Regions from separate parts of the Paenibacillus sp. DS2015 genome, predicted to be linked through region 2. Evidence: a T-box and tRNA genes for the amino acid it is inferred to sense, from the RefSeq annotation. Region 2 holds a T-box; the other regions hold tRNA genes.
What was found. A T-box is a leader RNA that pairs with one kind of tRNA and senses whether it is charged. The one in region 2 lies ahead of argS (arginine--tRNA ligase), so its partner is inferred to be a tRNA-Arg.
Positions count from the first base shown of each region.

Region 1: it encodes a tRNA-Arg, which carries the amino acid that the T-box ahead of argS (arginine--tRNA ligase) is inferred to sense. The anticodon was not compared.
Region 3: it encodes a tRNA-Arg, which carries the amino acid that the T-box ahead of argS (arginine--tRNA ligase) is inferred to sense. The anticodon was not compared.
Region 4: it encodes a tRNA-Arg, which carries the amino acid that the T-box ahead of argS (arginine--tRNA ligase) is inferred to sense. The anticodon was not compared.

Region 1 covers NZ_JBNPWS010000006.1:142,097-146,693, forward strand. Annotated here, with positions in the region: gene asnB (asparagine synthase (glutamine-hydrolyzing)) at 1-1,171, opposite strand, end outside; gene J2T13_RS08070 (hypothetical protein) at 1,321-1,641, shown strand; gene J2T13_RS08075 (hypothetical protein) at 1,748-1,879, shown strand; tRNA gene J2T13_RS08080 (tRNA-Arg) at 1,998-2,071, shown strand; gene J2T13_RS08085 (MraY family glycosyltransferase) at 2,564-3,481, opposite strand; gene J2T13_RS08090 (stalk domain-containing protein) at 3,685-4,597, shown strand, end outside.
Region 2 covers NZ_JBNPWS010000045.1:24,649-29,245, reverse strand. Annotated here, with positions in the region: gene J2T13_RS24610 (MogA/MoaB family molybdenum cofactor biosynthesis protein) at 1-201, opposite strand, end outside; gene J2T13_RS24605 (CobW family GTP-binding protein) at 374-1,396, shown strand; T-box leader at 1,444-1,695, shown strand; gene argS (arginine--tRNA ligase) at 1,745-3,475, shown strand; gene J2T13_RS24595 (hypothetical protein) at 3,711-4,187, shown strand; gene J2T13_RS24590 (ABC transporter ATP-binding protein) at 4,292-4,597, opposite strand, start outside.
Region 3 covers NZ_JBNPWS010000026.1:32,599-37,195, forward strand. Annotated here, with positions in the region: gene J2T13_RS19375 (DUF2087 domain-containing protein) at 1-82, shown strand, start outside; gene J2T13_RS19380 (GIY-YIG nuclease family protein) at 126-545, shown strand; gene J2T13_RS19385 (PdaC/SigV domain-containing protein) at 643-1,722, shown strand; gene clpP (ATP-dependent Clp endopeptidase proteolytic subunit ClpP) at 1,828-2,424, opposite strand; tRNA gene J2T13_RS19395 (tRNA-Arg) at 2,719-2,793, opposite strand; gene J2T13_RS19400 (sugar-binding transcriptional regulator) at 3,044-4,093, shown strand; gene gap (type I glyceraldehyde-3-phosphate dehydrogenase) at 4,195-4,597, shown strand, end outside.
Region 4 covers NZ_JBNPWS010000006.1:148,039-152,635, reverse strand. Annotated here, with positions in the region: gene tig (trigger factor) at 1-1,084, opposite strand, end outside; gene J2T13_RS08115 (hypothetical protein) at 1,247-2,137, opposite strand; tRNA gene J2T13_RS08110 (tRNA-Arg) at 2,338-2,411, shown strand; gene pstA (phosphate ABC transporter permease PstA) at 2,609-3,463, opposite strand; gene pstC (phosphate ABC transporter permease subunit PstC) at 3,487-4,440, opposite strand; gene J2T13_RS08095 (phosphate ABC transporter substrate-binding protein) at 4,517-4,597, opposite strand, start outside.

The sequences.
Region 1 (4,597 bases), on a different contig from region 2:
ACCAAGGATATCCTCCAAATATTTCATCTGCTGCTTCACCAGAGATCGCCACTGTAGCATCTTTCTTGATCTCACGGCAGAATAAATATAGTGAAGAATCGACATCTGCCATGCCTGGCAGATCCCTAGCTATTGTTGAAGCATTAAGTGCAGCAATAAGTTCTGGTGTATCAATCTCCATAGAATGATGCTGTGTTCCTAGTTCATCCACCATTCGTTTAATCCAAGGAGCATCTGCACCAGGTTGGAAGGCGTGAGATTTGAAATGCTTGTCGTTATCTACATAATCTACAGAATAGGTGTGAAGATTGCCTTGACCGCTCCGTCGGTAGAAGTCTACAGCAAGAGCTGTTAGAGCACTTGAGTCCAGTCCACCAGAGAGTAGGGAACATACAGGAACATCAGATATAAGTTGGCGCTCCATGGTATCCTGCAACAGTTCTCTTAGCTTAGCAGCCGTGGCCTCTACATTATCTTCATGCTCATGGCTCTCTAGCTTCCAGTAAGTATAATTACGAAGTCCGCGGCGATTGAATATCATGGCGTGCCCTGGACGTAACTCAGATATATCTCGGTAAACACCGTGACCTGGTGTTCTCGCCGGGCCCACAATAAAGATTTCGGCTAAGCCTTCAGGTCCAACAATAGGCTCTACCTTCGGATGTTGAAGCAAAGATTTAGGTTCTGAACCGAAAATGAGTGTTCCATCTATATGGCTGTAAAAGAGAGGTTTGACACCCACTCGATCACGTGCAAAAAAGACTTGTTCTTGAACACTGTCCCATATCGCAAATGCGAATATGCCATTCAGACGATCGAGACAATCTGGCCCCCATTCAATGTAAGAGACAAGAAGGACTTCCGTGTCACAGTGTGTGCGGAATTGATGTCCTCGCTGGAGTAATTCAGCAGTAAGTTCAGCTGCATTATATAGTTCTCCATTATATACGATCGCATATACATCTTCATCTCGATGAACAATCATTGGCTGAGCACCATTCTCTGGGTCAATGACTGAAAGCCGCCGATGACCAAAGGCACAAGGATTAGAAATCCATGTCCCATAAGCATCAGGACCGCGATGACTCAAGCTTTCGGTCATTTGGACAAGTAACTGCGAATCCTGTGTTAAATCGCCATTCCATTGTATAAAACCTGTTATTCCGCACATGGTGGTTCATCCTCTCTTTGTCGTTTGTCCATGCTGTCCTTTCTTTTTTACCAAAGTGATACAGATATATGACGAAGTTAGGCATAAAATGTCTGTCCTTATATAAAACTATAGGGGAGCACGTAGTTCGCAACAGGAGGTGTCTGACCTTGGACAAACATAAATATTATGTATCCGTACATGGAAGATCCGTATTGCCTGACAAGACTCTGGCAGCTTATGAATGGGAGATCTACGCGACACCAGCGCAGGCAGAGGAAATGTTATTGTTGATGGGATTGGTACAGGAGAAGGAAGAAGAAGCCTTTCCTGGTTATGTCTTTCCTTGGCCCGATACTCCGGAACAAGTCGTTAACGTCAGATATGAGGATGCACTGGACGATGTATATCAGAAAATTTATGAGTTAGGTTCAGAAGACACACGCGAACAAATGAAAGGTTCCGGAATTAATGCATTTCTTGGTTTGTAACAGCATAAATTTAAGCAGAACGATTTACTGATAAGAAAAAACCAATAATTAAAGCTCATAACTCTGCTTCAGCAAATCCATACTATCCTTAAAGGGGGTGCTGTAGATGGCAGAAAAGTATAAGAAGGTCAAAGGTAACAAATATGCACATCAATATGAATTTGCAGAAGAAGTGATAGCCAAAAATCCAGCTCAACATACGCAAGATAAAATAAATTGGCGACGCGGTAATAAGTAGGAAAAACTCAATATGCCCCTCTATTTAAGAGGGGTTTAAAATTAATGTTTGATTCTGCATGGTTATATGATATAATCTTTCTTGCAGACTTTTCGAGATCATGTAGTTTGCATAATGTGTCTCAGTAGCTCAGCTGGATAGAGCAACGCCCTTCTAAGGCGTCGGTCGGGGGTTCGAATCCCTCCTGGGACATCACATAAAAATCTCTCCTATATGGAGAGATTTTTTTATGTACTAGAGGGTGAGAACCCCAATAGGGGTTCGTCGGAGCATAATCAGCGTTAGCATAACCTTCGCAGACTCGACAAAGGGAGAGTATCCCTCCTGGGACATTTAGCCTGTATATTTCGGAGCCCGTGTCTACGGGCTCCTTTTTAGTACTTATAGAATTTAAAAGTGTTAAAGTATTTTGTTCATCGGTGGTCCTTTAAAGGTATTTGGACAACGGAAGGACAGCAGCCAAATTGAACCGCCATCTTCCAAGTGAATGATGGCGGTTTTTGCGTTTGAACAACTACAGATGACCCATAAGTAAAGAGCCACTCAAACTTACGAGTGGCTCTTAATGTACAATTTTGATGCAGAAGGACAACGATTTGCGATCATCTCAAATGACATTCCTTTGTTTATTGACTCAAAAGACCTTCGTTCCCACTTTCAGGGAGGTCTTTTGAGATTACCTACTTAACTTAGCAACATCAGAATGATGGAGGATAGTGATAAGCATGCACTTATAAGATAAATGAAAAGGACAGCTTGCTTAGGATTTAATCCCCAAGAGAGAAGTCGGTAGTGAAGTTGACTGCGATCAGCCTTATACACAGGTTGTCCGTTTAGATATCGTTTGATAACGACGTAAATATTATCGAAGATAGGAACACCCAGTGCTAGTACAGGTACTAGAATGGAAATGACAGTAACCTGTTTGAAGGCTCCATCTAAAGCGATAATCCCGAGCATGAACCCGATGAATGTAGCTCCGGCATCACCCATATATATTTTGGCTGGTGGCTTATTATATTTGAGATAACCTAATGTGATTCCGATAAGTAAGATTGCCATCATCGCAGATTGTGGTTGTCCCTTTACGATAGCTACGATGAACAGCGTGAATGCAGAGATTGCAGCAACCCCTCCAGAGAGCCCATCCAAACCATCCATAAAATTAATAACGGTAGTCACTCCAAAAACCCAGAGAATAGTGAGCAAAAATTGTAGCCACTCAGGGAAGATGATCATGTGTCCAGAGAAAGGAACGCTCATACCCTCGAATGAAATACCTACAGAATACACGATGACGGCAGCCGACACCTGAACTAGTGTTTTGGGAAGCGCACCGAAATCTTTACCCTTTGTTTTATACCAATCATCGATCATACCGATCCCTAGAATCAATAAAGATCCTATAACAATGCCAAGCATCTCTTTATCCCAATGTTTCGTAAGCAGAACATAAGGAATCATGAATCCAAGAAATATAGCAATACTGGCTAGATGCGGGACAGGTTCTTTATGTATTTTTCTGCTTGTCGGCCTGTCCACAAAATCCATACGGACTGCTAATCTACGCAATGGAGGAATTAAAACCAGAACAATGATCATGGAAAGAATAAAGGCGATAGCATATAACAAATTTTCGGCTCCTAACTATTGGGTGATAATAGATCTTTTTAACAGAATAGATCTAAATTTTGAAAAAAACAACGTATTTAATTATTTGATAACATTTCAGCGGTACAGAATTAACAATGATAGACGACAATAAAGCTGTAGCTCGAATGAGAAGAAAAGGGTGAAGCCAATTAATGAGAAACAGTAAAGTGTTCACGATGATGGTAGCAGGTGCACTTGTAACATCAGCTTTATCGGTTGGAGTAGCAGAAGCAGCAAGCGCCCCTAAGCAAACTAGCAAGACATCAAGCACTAAGGTAAAAGCAGCAAAATACAAAGTGGACAGCGTTGTAGTTAGCGCAAATGGAGTCAACGTCACCATGAAATCCATTCTCGTCAAAGACGTGTCATTATACGCGCTTAATGACATTGCTCAGGCTGTTGGAGCTACGATCAAGTCGTCCCAAGGAACGATCACCATTACAGATGCGACGGCAGCAAATACGATTCAAATGAATTCGAAGTCTTCTAAGTATCAAGTGAATGGTAGCAGCAATACATTCAAATCTGCGCCTGTAGTACAAGATGGAAGAACGTATGTTGAACTTCCTTCTATTGTTATAGCACTGGGTGGTGAATGGATTAGTGATGCATCTCACGTTAACCAATTGTTAAGTGTGAAAAGACTCACGGGTGAATTTGATTCTCTGCATTGGGATAGTTCAGATCATGTAATCGCAGTTAAGCAGGATGAAACTACACCTAAAGTATTCAGATTGAATAAGACGTACCACGCAGAACTGCTTTCTATAAATGCAGAGGTAGCCAGTATGGAAGTATCTCCGAATGGTCAGTGGGGAATTTACACCGATGACAAAGATCGTTTGGTTCTACTGACTTTATCCAATGGACAAGTGCAAATTCTTGGTGAGGATACAACAGTGAAAACGGATCTTACATGGTCTTCTGATAGTTCGAAAGTATACTTTGTTCAAGGAGACAAACAGGATAAGATTTCTTACATAAATGTGGACTCCGCGACAATAACGGTTGTACTAGCAGATAAAGTAGAGAACAAATCTGAAGTTCATCTATCTGCAGATGAAA
Region 2 (4,597 bases):
TTCAAAAATAAGCTCTCTGATCCCCTCATAATCGTCTTTAACGATAACGTAATTAACAATGGTGTAACCAGCAGCTTCTAGTAAGGTTTTCATCAGTTGGCCACTTACGTCTGTTTCCTCATTGCGGGTGTCTGACACTGTAACAATCATACAAGATACAGAACGTGGTGCTTCACTACGATGTTGTTCTACTGAATTCATTGTTCATCATACTCCTTAGATCTTCAGATGATGGTAACGTGTACTTTAGCATAAGTCATCATTCATCTTAGTGCAAGAAAATGTAACGTATGATCACGGTGATTGCTTGCTCAAAAGGGTCACCTATAGTAAAATCGGCTAAACACAGAAGGCTTTATATGGAGGAGAAATTATGAATAATCTCGAACAGAAACAGGCTACACCGATATATATTTTGTCAGGATTTTTGGGAAGTGGCAAAACTACATTACTCCAGAAGATGGTTTCTCATTGGCAGGAACAAGGATTGCGCCCAGCTGTGATTATGAATGAGATGGGTGACGTGAATTTAGAAGGCGTTCTAATAGAGGAAACAGTGCCGATGACAGAAATGCTTAGCGGATGTATCTGTTGTTCTATAAGAGGAGATTTAAGTCTAGAAATAGCCAATCTGATCAATAGGGAGTCACCGGATGTCATCATAGTGGAAGCCACGGGAGTAGCGAATCCAATGGAAATTCTAGATGGGGTGACAGAAGCAGCGCTCTATATTAAAATAGATCTAAAAAGCGTCATTACGGTTGTTGATGCGATTCACTTGTTGGAATTGTATAAGGAACAGAAAGGTCAGACCTATCGTCTCATGCAAGAACAGATCCGCTGTGCATCCTATCTCATTCTTAATAAAATAGATCGCGTAAATGAAGCGGAGCAGCTGCAATTAAGAAATATTATTTCTGGATGGAATGAATTTGCACCTATTTTCCCAGCGATTCGTTGCGAGATAGATATTGACCTTTTATATGGAGAGGACACATTCGATCCGTCATCGTTGAGAAAGGCGCTATCTGAAGAGCATGAGGAAAGTCATCATCACGAAGATGATCCTAGTTGTAACCATCATGACCATGAGCATGAACATATGCATCATTCACATGACCATGTTATGGTGTATACGCACTATTTCGAACATGCCATAGATAGTCACAAATTTGAAGAATGGGTCTCTCGACTGCCTCGTGAAGTATATCGTGCGAAAGGAATTATATCCTTTAGTGATACTTCGAGCCGGTTCTTATTTCAGTATGCTTACAGGGAATCGGACTTCTTGAAAATCACACCTCAAGGTAAGGTTCCTGATGTAGCTGTCTTTATAGGAGAACATTTCTCTAAGTCAGATCTAATGAACGGCTTGATTCAGTTAGAAAATGAATGAATGTAGGGTGTTGCATCTTGTGGTTTGTGCATATATAATATTGAAAACTAACGTCGATGAACGGGAGAGTAATGCGGGTAATGAGCATTCAGCGAGCCGGAAATAGTGTGAGCCGGCATGATCAGCCTACATGAAGCGCACCTGATGAGATGATTATTCCAACCGAGATTTACGAGTTAATTCTCTAAGTAGAGTGGTCCGGCTGACAGCCGTTAGATGGTCATTGAGCGGAATAGTTATTCTCTTTCGAACTGTTCACTTAGAGTGGTACCGCGGGATTTATAGTTCTCGTCTCTTTTATAGAGACGGGAGCTTTTTTGTTATATATAGCAGAGGAGGAAGTTTATTATGTTATTACAAATAGCTATAGAAGCCATTCAGCCTTACGTATCTTTAAGTGTAGAGCAAATTAAAGACTTGTTAGAAATTCCCCCATCAGCGGAGATGGGGGATGTTGCATTTCCTTGTTATACATTGTCCAAAATTCAGAAACAAGCACCCCATACTATCGCTGAGCAGTTAGCTAGACAAATGCAATTGGAAGGGATCCAGGTTACGGCAGAAGGACCCTATGTCAATTTGCGTTATGACCGGGGTTATTATTCGAATATTCTTATGCAACAAATGCAACACCCCCATTATGGTCAACTGAATATTGGACATGGGAAAAAAGTTATTATTGATATGTCCTCCCCTAATATTGCCAAGCCATTCGGGATTGGTCATCTCCGGTCCACGATGATTGGATCTGCACTCTATAATATGTACCAGATGGCAGGGTATGAGGTAGTCAGTGTCAATCATCTAGGAGATTGGGGTACTCAGTTTGGTAAACAGATCACGGCTTATAAGCGTTGGGGAAATGATGAAGCTCTGATAGAGAACCCAATTCAGGAATCTTTACGTTTGTATGTCGCTTTTCATGATCAAGTTGAACATGACGTGACCCTTGAGCCCGAGGCGAGGGAGTGGTTCCGTAGATTAGAGTCAGGAGACGAGGAAGCAGTAAGATTGTGGAAGTATTTTGTGGAAATTAGCATGCAGGAATTCAATCGGATGTATACAAGACTTCATGTGAGCTTTGATCATGTACTTGGAGAGAGCTTTTACAATGATAAGATGGCGGCAGTGGTTCAAGCTTTAGAAGAGAAGGAGCTCCTGGAGCGAAGTGAAGGTGCACTTGTGGTAAGATTAGATGAAGAAGGAATGCCTCCTTGTCTAATTATGAAGTCAGATGGATCGACCATTTATCCAACACGTGATTTAGCCACGGCATTCTATCGACATGAAGTGATGCAAGGGGATCAATTATTATACGTCGTGGGTGGAGAACAGAAACTTCACTTTGAGCAAGTATTTGCGGTATTAAAGAAAATGGGGGCGACATGGGTAGATCATTGTAGACATGTTCATTTTGGATTAATGAAGTTTGAGGGTAAGAAGATGTCCACTCGTCGTGGAAAGATAGTTCAGCTTGAGGAAGTGCTGGATGAAGCTATAGCACGTGCATTACAAGTCATCGAAGATAAAAATCCAGATTTACCGAATAAACATGATGTAGCAGAAGCGGTAGGGATTGGGGCAATTGTTTTCGGTGATCTGAAGAATAACCGGGTTAACGAGGTGGACTTCTCGCTAGAAGATGCACTGAATTTTGAAGGGGAGACAGGTCCATATCTGCAATATACTTACACAAGAACCCAGAGTCTAATTCTCAAAAGTAAAGTTACTGAAGATAGAGTTACTGATGATAGAGTGACTGAAGATGAGCAAGCACTCCTTAACACCCCGCAAGAGCAACCGGTCAATCCACTTGGAGAGTCTGGATGGGAACTTCTTAAAGTGCTTACTCGATATTCACAAGTACTGACACGTGGAATTCTTAATAATGAGCCATCTGTTCTCGCTAGATATGCTTTGGAAGTGGCTCAGGCGTTTAATTATTACTATAATAAGGAAAGAATTCTTGAGCAGAACCATGATCTAAGAACTGCAAGACTTACATTGACGCAATTAACTGGAGATTCGCTACAAAGAACGATGCATATATTAGGTATCCGTACTCCGAATCGGATGTAAACAAGGTCCCGGGCTTATCATACAGGTTTCTCATCTGTAATGGCTCTAACAAGAGTATACAATGGGTCTTATGTTACTTTACATTATTGTATCAGAGGTTATAGATAGGTATAAATGCTCAATCAGTACTTCCATGTTGATTGATTCCGCTAATTCCTTTAACATAAGAGGAAGTATTATTGCAGATTAGCTTGCACTGAGGTGTGGGTCTTTAATAGTGAACGGAGCGGAACGCATGGGAAAAGAGAGACTACTCGATAGCGATCATTCCAAGGATGTATTTGCCTATTTTGGACTTGCTGTATACTATTCGCAAGCATTAGAGCAGCAACTTGCCAATTTACTAATGCTTATGAAGCTATCGCAAGGGAATATACCGTCAGAAGAAGATTTCGAAGAATTATATCAAAGTAAATTAAGCAGTTCTCTGGGGCAATTAGTACAGGAAATTCAACATTACTTTCCCTTCTCGGAAGAAGAGACCATTCAACTTAAGAAAGTATGGAAACAACGGAATTATATTGTTCATGATTATTTTAAGGAGCGAATTCATGAGACCTTCAGTCCAGCAGGACGCTCTAGAATGATACGTGAATTGACAAATTTCAAGGATCAGGCACAGGAGCTTGAAAAAAAACTTCAAGGATATTCTCGAGAGCTATACGTTAAGTTAGGACTGGAAAAAGATTTCACACCTAAACAAAAGATCTAAAAACTTTTGTCTATAGTAAGCCAAGACCCTCATTCCACAATAGGAATGAGGGTCTTGGCTATTTAAATAAGAGGAGGGGGGAACTCCAGATGTTTACTATTTCTTTATACTATCCCACCAGGGAGGGGCTGACCTTGAACAGATGTAACTACTTCTAATCGTTCAGATGTAGCGGGTGTTGCCAAGGTATTACCTTGTTGTAACTGATATAGCTGATGGTATCTGCCGCCAATCTTTAATAATTGATCATGACTACCTCTCTCAACAATTTCGCCACGGTGCAAGACTAGGATTTGATCTGCACTGCGGATGGTGGAGAGCCGATGGGCGATAATGAATGTCGTCCGACCTTTCTTCAGAACTTCGAGAGCCGACTGTATGATACTCTCTGTTTCTGTATCAATATTAGC
Region 3 (4,597 bases), on a different contig from region 2:
TGTGACACTAAGACGTTATCTGATTGAATATGGCTTCATGGATCGTTATCCCGATGGGAGTCGTTATTGGGTTAAGGGATAATCTATAGAGTCACTCTAAGATTGAATAAAAGGGGAGTAGGTCAATGGATCATCAAAGAAGAAAAGAGCTCGTTACTGAATATCAACAACGTCCGCGTCATCTAGGCATTTACCAAATTCACAATGTTATAAATGGAAAAAAGTGGATTAATAGTAGTAGTAATTTGTATGGAGCGCTGAACAAAGAAAAGTTCTTACTCAATATGGGAATGCACAGCGTATTAGAACTGCAGAAGGAATGGAAGGAATATGGAGAAGACGCGTTTAAGCTAGAGATACTGGATGAGATTAAGCTTGAAGAGGGCGAATCCCTTATGGGGATGGTCCCCATTAATGTACCGGTGAATCATCCGTCTTATAAGAAGCACAGAGACAAGCTTCAAGTTATGCAACAAATGTGGATGGATAAATTACAACCTTATGGCGACAAAGGATACCACGAATTACCAGAAGGTGAGCATTAATTTACTTCAATACTGTAACCCCGATTGTAACTTTATATCCAATCTCCTTTTATATAATAGAGATAGTTTATAGATGTTATTGAAGGGAGTTTCCTAGATGAAGAAGATCGTTAAATGGAGTGCTGCAGCAATGGTGGCAGGCGTTCTATTAGCAAGTTCAGGATTTGAAGGGGCGACATCGGTATTAGCAGCAAGTAAGAACACAACCCAACAAACTTCTGTGGTATTGAAATGGAAGGGGACTAAATTGACTCAAAAGGGATTAATAAGCCAAGGGAATACGTTGGTTCCTTTAACCGTACTGAGAGATCAATTAGGACTTCCGTTAAATTATAATCCTGGGACCAAGACATATAGCATCGGCAGTGGACATACGCAGCTTAATATGGAAGTGTCGAAGTATGATGTGAACACGAATATTAACAATTTCTATATTAATGAATATCAAGTCAAGAATATTAATGGAAGACTCTATATTCCATTCAAATTAATGAATGATTATTTGGGATATCAGGGTGCGTGGGACGCTTCAACGAAGACGTTGAATATGAGTAAACGTGAACTCAATACAATCACCATTAAGACGGAGACCGTAAAGAACACGACGTCAGATGCCGTATACCTTCTCCATTATCCTAAGGTGAGCGGACTTGGAAAGGTTGAGGTGGAGAAGGCCATTAACAATGTATTGGAACAGCATATGAAGACGTTCAATGAAGCTTCTATGAAACAAGCTGATCTTAGAGATCGTCTAATAGAACATACGTATCAGTACATTCAGAATTTTTTGGTAACGTATAATCGAAATGGTGTACTGAGCCTTATAGTTGATCAATATGGTATTACAGGTGGAGCTCATGGGAGTACTATCCGTACTGGATTCACGTTCTCATTGAAGGATGGTAAGCAACTATCGGCGGATGATTTGTTGAAGAGTAATTCAACTTACAGAACAGTGCTTAATAAAGATTTAGCTAAGAAACTAAAGGCGCATGAGGGTTACTTGGGTGAATTCAAAGCATTAAGTGCTAATCCTGATTTCAATGTAAGTGAAAAGGGAATAGCGTTCTTCTTCCAACAATATGAATACACGGTATATGCTGCAGGTTTCCCTACGTTTGTGTATCCATTTGATCAGTTGTTACCTAAAGGCACGGACCCATTTGAAAATTATTAATCACAAGTCCAAATCCATAGAGGATCTCTTGAACCACATAAATAACAAACAACCCCCTTATTCCTTAAATTACAGGAGCAAGGGGGTTGTTTGTGTATTGGTTTATTAAACGCCTGTTGGTAAAGGTTTCTCGATCACTTTATCAATGATGCCATAGCTTGCTGCGTCTGCAGCACTCATGAAGTAATCACGATCGGTATCTTTCTCAATGCGTTCTAGCGGTTGTCCAGTGCGTTCGGACAATATTTTGTTCAACTTATCACGCATCTTAAGAATACGGCGAGCGCGGATTTCAATATCGGATGCTTGACCTTGTGCACCACCCAAAGGTTGGTGAATCATGATCTCACTGTTAGGTAATGCGAAACGTTTACCAATCGCACCAGCGTTCAATAGGAATGCTCCCATGGAAGCTGCCATACCCACACAAATGGTGGATACATCCGGCTTAATATATTGCATTGTATCAAATATTGCCATACCCGCTGTAATCGAACCGCCCGGGCTATTAACATATAAGTGAATATCTTTGTCAGGCTCTTCGGCTGCCAAGAACAGCATTTGTGCAATAATGGAGTTAGCTACTACATCGTTTACTTCTGAACCCAAGAAAATAATACGATCCTTCAGCAATCTGGAATAGATATCATATGCGCGTTCTCCGCGACTGCTCTGTTCTACAACCATAGGTACATAACCCAAGTGAAAAACCTCCCTTAAATTGGTTCGAATGTTGACCTTCTTAATTATAGCAGTTACCTTAATTACCACATAATAAACAATTTAAATCAAAAAGTCAAAGAAAGTCAAACTGTAGCCAAAAAGAAACGGCTTCGCCATCCCTAGAGGGAAGGTGACCGTTTCTCGTAGAGATATAAGCAGCGTATAGCGTATTATGATAGCTTATGCGTTGTTTATTTTTGTGAAAAAAAAAGAGCCCTGATTGGCTTTTAGTGGTTTGGTTATAAATAAAGTATACAGGCTGTAATAATGAAATGGTGCGCCCGCGAGGAATTGAACCTCGATCTCAGGCTTCGGAGGCCTACGTCATATCCATTTGACCACGGGCGCTAAATTTCAATAGCAAAAATTATTATATGATATCTACATCAGAATAGCAAGAGTAATCGGTAAGTAGGAGCTTAACTTGGCTTAATCAGTACAGAATGTATAAGAAAAACTGCAACTGCAAATTATACACAATGATTACTTGCAAGAGACATAAAATTTGGTTAGAATAGTAGTGGGACTTAAAAAGTTAACCCGGGACATTTTGAGACCAAAGAGAAAGTGAGAAAAGAAAGTTGCAGGGGTGGAAAGCATGCGGACGATATTAGAAATACAAAAGCAGCTTCTGCCTGATCTCATGGAAATTCTCAAGACGAGGTACACTATTCTTCAGCAGATCATGCTGTTTGACACGATCGGTCGTAGAACACTTGCAGCTTCGCTTCATATGACGGAACGAGTGTTGCGGGCGGAGACTGATCTTCTGAAATCGCAAGGGCTCATTGAGATTGAGAGTATGGGTATGAGGATTAATGATTCGGGTAGGAAACTGCTAGAACTCATGGAGCCGATTGCTAAGAATCTTTTTGGACTAACCGATTTGGAAGGGAAGATTCGTAAAGCCTATGGACTGCGTAAAGTAGTGATTGTACCTGGTGATTGTGAGTCTTCGCCGTTCACCAAGCGAGAGCTAGGACGCGCGGGCGCGAAAGCTTTGCTGAGTGTCATGGGAAATGAAGATATTATTGCTGTTACAGGTGGCTCAACACTGGCCGAGATGGCAGAGCAACTGACTTGTCCTTCTTCTAATCTTGTTAAAGGGACGTGGTTCGTACCCGCTCGCGGGGGGCTTGGAGAGAGTATGGAATTCCAAGCGAATACGATTGCTTCCACTATGGCAAAGAGAGTAGGAGCTCAGTATCGGTTGTTACATGTACCTGATCTGCTCAGCGAGGATGCATATCAATCGCTTGTCCAAGATCGCAACATTCAAGAGATTGTGCAGACGATCAGACAGTCACGTATCATCGTACACGGCATAGGTGATGCTATGGAAATGACGCGTCGCAGAAATTTGGATTCTGTTACGACAGAAATAATCCAAGCAGAAGGCGCAGTTGCGGAATCTTTCGGCTATTATTTTAACGAAAGTGGCGCCGTAGTTCATAGGATGGTAACATTAGGATTACGTCTGGAAGATATCATGCAGACTGAAGTGGTGATCGGGATTGCGGGCGGAAAAAGTAAGGCTAGAGCTATTCATGCGGTTCTTCAGTTTGGTAAAGAAGATATTCTGGTTACAGATGAAGCCGCAGCACTAGAAATTGAAAAAGAGATTGATGGACAGATCTCTACTACTTAATTTGGAATAACTAAACTTTGAAATATTTAATCTATGTTGTCTTGACAGGCTTAATTGTCTGTTTTGAATAAATAAAAACGAATTCTGGGAGGACTATTTAAATGACAGTAAAAGTTGGTATTAATGGTTTTGGACGTATTGGACGCCTTGCTTTCCGCCGTATTCAAGCAGTGGAAGGAATTGAAGTAGTTGCGATTAATGACTTAACTGATGCTAAAATGTTAGCACATTTGTTGAAATATGATACGACTCAAGGACGTTTCAACGGTGACGTCGAAGTTCATGACGGATTCTTCAAAGTTGATGGTAAAGAAGTTAAGGTTCTTGCTAACCGTAACCCTGAAGAATTACCATGGGGAGATCTTGGTGTAGATATCGTTCTTGAATGTACTGGATTCTTCACTACTAAAGAAGCAGCTGAGAAGCATTTGAAAGGCGGCGCTAAGAAAGTCGTTATTTCCGCTCCAGCTACTGGCGACATGAAAACAATCGTTTTCAATGTAA
Region 4 (4,597 bases), on a different contig from region 2:
GAACGAGATTGTTACGAACACGTTTCAATGCATCATCTTTCATTTGTCCTTGCAGATCTGCTGTAGTTTGACCAGAGAAGCTGAGGAACATTTCAAGATTCATGCCTTGAGCACGTAGACGGTTATCGAAATCACGTACCATATTCTGAACTTCACTATCAACCATGGATCCTGGAATATCGATTTCAGCAAGTTCTGCTACTTTGTCAACAACAGCACTTTCGCGAACGCCTTGTGCTTCTTGTTGTTTGCGAGCCTCTAATTGTTTGTTTAGATCTTCTTTGTACTCATTCAAAGTTTCGAATTCACTTACATCTTTCGCAAATTCATCATCCAATGCTGGAAGCTGTTTACGTTTAATTTCGTGAATTTTCACTTTGAATACAGCTTGTTTACCCGCTAAATCTTCGGCATGGTAGCTATCTGGGAACGTTACTTCAACGTCTTTCAGATCGCCTGTAGCCAAACCGACAACTTGCTCTTCAAATCCTGGAATGAACGTGTTGCTTCCAAGTTCCAAAGAATAACGCTCCGCTTGTCCACCTTCAAAAGGCACGCCCTCTACAGAACCATCATAGTCAAGAATTGCGATGTCGCCATTCTCAGCAACGCCTTCTTCAATTACAACAAGTTCAGCGTGACGTTCTTGAAGACGAACGAGTTCTTCATTCAATTCTTCTTCAGTAACTACTACCTTCTGTACAGGTACTTCTACGCCTTTGTATTCGCCCAATGTTACTTCAGGTTTAACAGTAACTTTAGCTTTGAACTTGAAAGTTTCACCTTTAGCAAATTGGTCGATATCAATATCAGGGCGGTCTACAGGAAAGATATCTGTTTGATCAACAGCCTCTGTATATACTTCTGGAAGTAAAATATCAATGGCATCTTGATACAAACTTTCTACTCCATAACGCGCTTCAAAAATGGAACGAGGTACTTTACCTTTACGGAAACCAGATACAGTTGCTTTCTTAACGACTTTGTTAAAAGCCTTATCCAGCGCTTCGGAAACACGGTCTGCTCCAACTTCTACTTCAAGAACGCCAAGGTTCTTCTCTATTTTTTCCCAAGTTGCTTTCATTTTATGCTTTCCCCTCCAAAAAAAATTCACATGGTTAACATGGTTAACTTCATTAACATATTATCACGCACAGAACAACCATTATAGTATAAACAAGATTCAATTCTTTTACAATAGCAGGCAACGCTCCAATTGACAAGAAAGTGAACGTTAATAGACTACTTATTCACTTAAACCTGCAGAAATAAATTGTTTCATGGTTCTATAGGCTTGCTCGAATCGAAACCGAATATTTTCCGTTATCCCATACATGGCCCTAATCTCTTCTTCATTACGACTTCCTGTCAGGCTCTCAGACACGATCTGATGTAGTGTAGCAGCCCATATATCCATTGCAAGATCTTCCTCAATAAGCATCGATTGATAATCTTGTGTTCCATAGATAGACATTACAAATTGAGACCATAGTTCTTGCGCAAAATAGTACAGTGTGGGTTCTTTTACTTCCGTATGTTGCGCTACCCGATCTAGTATTTGTTGCACAGATACCGGGAATTCTGCTTGAGTTAACGGAAGCGCCTCAATGTCAATATCAACTTCTTCTTGTCCACGTGTAAAAGTAATATTCCCTTGCATACCACGCTTATGAAGTGTCTGAAGAACACGATATTGCAATAGAGATGGCAGCTTACTAGTCTGTAACCATTCCACAAGGGCCTCGTCTATCTTATTATTTCCTGTCAGATGAGAAAGCTGTCCTAACGCTAGCATCGTTTGTTCAGACAAAGGCTCCTCCATAACAATATGGAGCATTTTATCTGCGTATAGAGAATCCTCTGCTAACTTGAAATGAGCATTCCGACGGGAGAGTTCTTCTTCATCGGGTTCATCCGGATCCAAATCTGAATTTGTACCTTCAGTTGAATGGATATATTGGGGAAACGCAGTTTCCAACCACTCTAGTAGCGCTTGCCATTCTTCATAATGCCGTTCTTCCTGACCTTGGCATTGTAATAGAAAACGCAGCAACGCTATAGCTTCCCCGTATCGTTCATTTTCCAACATGACTGTTAATTGAATCTGATAATAGTCAAGGGTCTTTGGAAAGAGCACAATGTTATCTTTTGCGGGGGATTTCGTGCTGTCTATAAATAGCCCTCCTTTTATTCCGATGCTTCTGCTAATTTGTAAATTATAGCATACCCAACTTTGAAGATTAAAAAAATGTTTTTATTCACAAATTAAATATTTCATAAAAATTGTTGAAATTTAGATCCCCTCATGATAAGATACTTCTTGCATGAATTTTTCTTGTCTCAGTAGCTCAGCTGGATAGAGCAACGCCCTTCTAAGGCGTCGGTCGGGGGTTCGAATCCCTCCTGGGACATACTAAGAAGCAGTCTTCCCTTTTGGGGAGGCTGCTTTTGCATTCAATGAAGGAGGACTCCTCTGAAGAGTCTCCTTTGTTGAATGTCTGTCCAGAAAATACAACAACTCACGCACATTAGAGCACCAAGCAAGGGTCGCTCGTAGAACGAGTGGCCCTTGCTTGCCTACTTGTGTAAATTAATTTTATCTACGATTCTATCGCTTTAAGTATCGATTATTTATCCATAGTGGTACACGAAATAAAGCATTAATGAGCAGGACTACAATGACAAGTACTGCCGCTGATCGATCAGCAATTTGATGTGCATCTTCTACGATAGCCTCTGATTGAACATACCAAAGATGGACAGCCAATGTCTCTCCAGGTGAAAAGAGGTTGAAGTCCCACATCTCACCAGAGGTGCTTAAGCCTGCCGTTAGTAATATAACAGCAGATTCACCAAATGCACGCCCTGCCACTAAGCAAATGCCCGTTACAATGCCTTGCAGTGCCATCGGTAACACGGCAGTACAAATACATTGGAACTTGGTCATACCTAGTGCATATGAGGCGTTACGGAGATCACTCGGCACAGCACGAACAGATTCCTCCGTTATACGCGCTAACATTGGCAAATTTAAAAAGGCTAAACTAACAGCCCCTCCTAATATCGTTAGACCGACCTGAAAGTATTCGGCAAAAATAGCTAGTCCTAGCATTCCGAACACAATCGAGGGAACAGAAGATAAGCTCTCCACACAAATTCGTAACAGATCTGTCCACTTGTTCTGAGGTGCATATTCTGCCATATAGATCCCTGCTCCTACACCGATTGGGATAGAAAGAACTAAAGATAGCCCTAATATGTAGAATGAATTAAATAAAACGGGCCCAATCCCACCGCCCACATCCATTTCTTCCGGGAGTTTCGTTAGAAATCCGAAGGAAAGACTCGGTAATCCTTTACTAAGAATCGTAAACAACAACCAACCTACAATGAGTAGAACACATGCTCCCAATCCATAAAATCCAATCGTAGCTAGTTTATTAAGCCACAGAGAACGTGTCATTTTTGCATTACGTGTAAATCCACTCACCTCACATCTCCCCCTTTTTTACCAAGGAATCTAATAAGCAAGATCAGTGAAAATGAGATTAATAGTAATAGAAAGGCCATCATATGCAGAGCATAATTCCATGTCGAATCAAAGTCGACATTCGAGATTTGCATCACAATATTACTCGTCAGCACGGAAGTTGGAGAGAATAAGGATTTGGCTAGCTGCGCCGTGTTTCCTATAACCATGACAACGGCCATCGTCTCACCGATCGCTCGGGTCATGCCCATAATAATCGCCGAGATGACACCTCTATTCGCAGCTGGAAGAATAACTCTATTAATCACTTGAAGACGAGTTGACCCCATAGCATATGCGGCATCACGGTATTTATTAGGAACAGAAGAGATGGCTTCGTCACTGATTCGACTAATCGTTGGCAGAACCATTAATGCTAATACTAGAGCTGCCGCAAGCAAACCATCGCCTAAATTTTCACCACTTAATTCACGTAAGAAAGGGATCAGTACAGTCAATCCTAAGTAGCCATATACAATAGAAGGAATACCCACTAACAAATCTAATACAGGTCGCATAAAGGACTTAAACCAATGAGGTGCGATCTCAGCAATAAGAATGGCCATCCCCACAGATACCGGTACAGCAATCAGAAGAGTTAGGAACGTCAAAGACAGCGTGTTAATGATAAATAAAGCGGCTCCAAACCGTCCCTCTTCTGGTGTCCAATCAAAATAGAAAAAGAAATCCGCGATCGAGACATGCTGAAATGTCAACAACGCCGTTCTGCCAATAAAGAAAATAACGAGTCCTAGCACAAAACATAGGGCCATAATACTGAATAGAAAATAATAACGGAACATCTTATTCGTTAAATGTACTCGCGCATATCGGTCGAAACGAAATTTCCTGGATAACTTCTGCGGAATGGTAGGTTCTTGGGGTAACGACTGATGTATAGGACTGCTCATTTTAATCCTCCCATACAGCAGCCAGCCTCAATATTCCGAGGCTGGCTGCCGAAGTATGCTATATCTTACTACAGACTTATTTCATCGCAGAAATCGGAATGAATTTCAATTTCTTAAGTGATCCTTGTTGGAACTTTTGACTCTGTACGTACTCAAT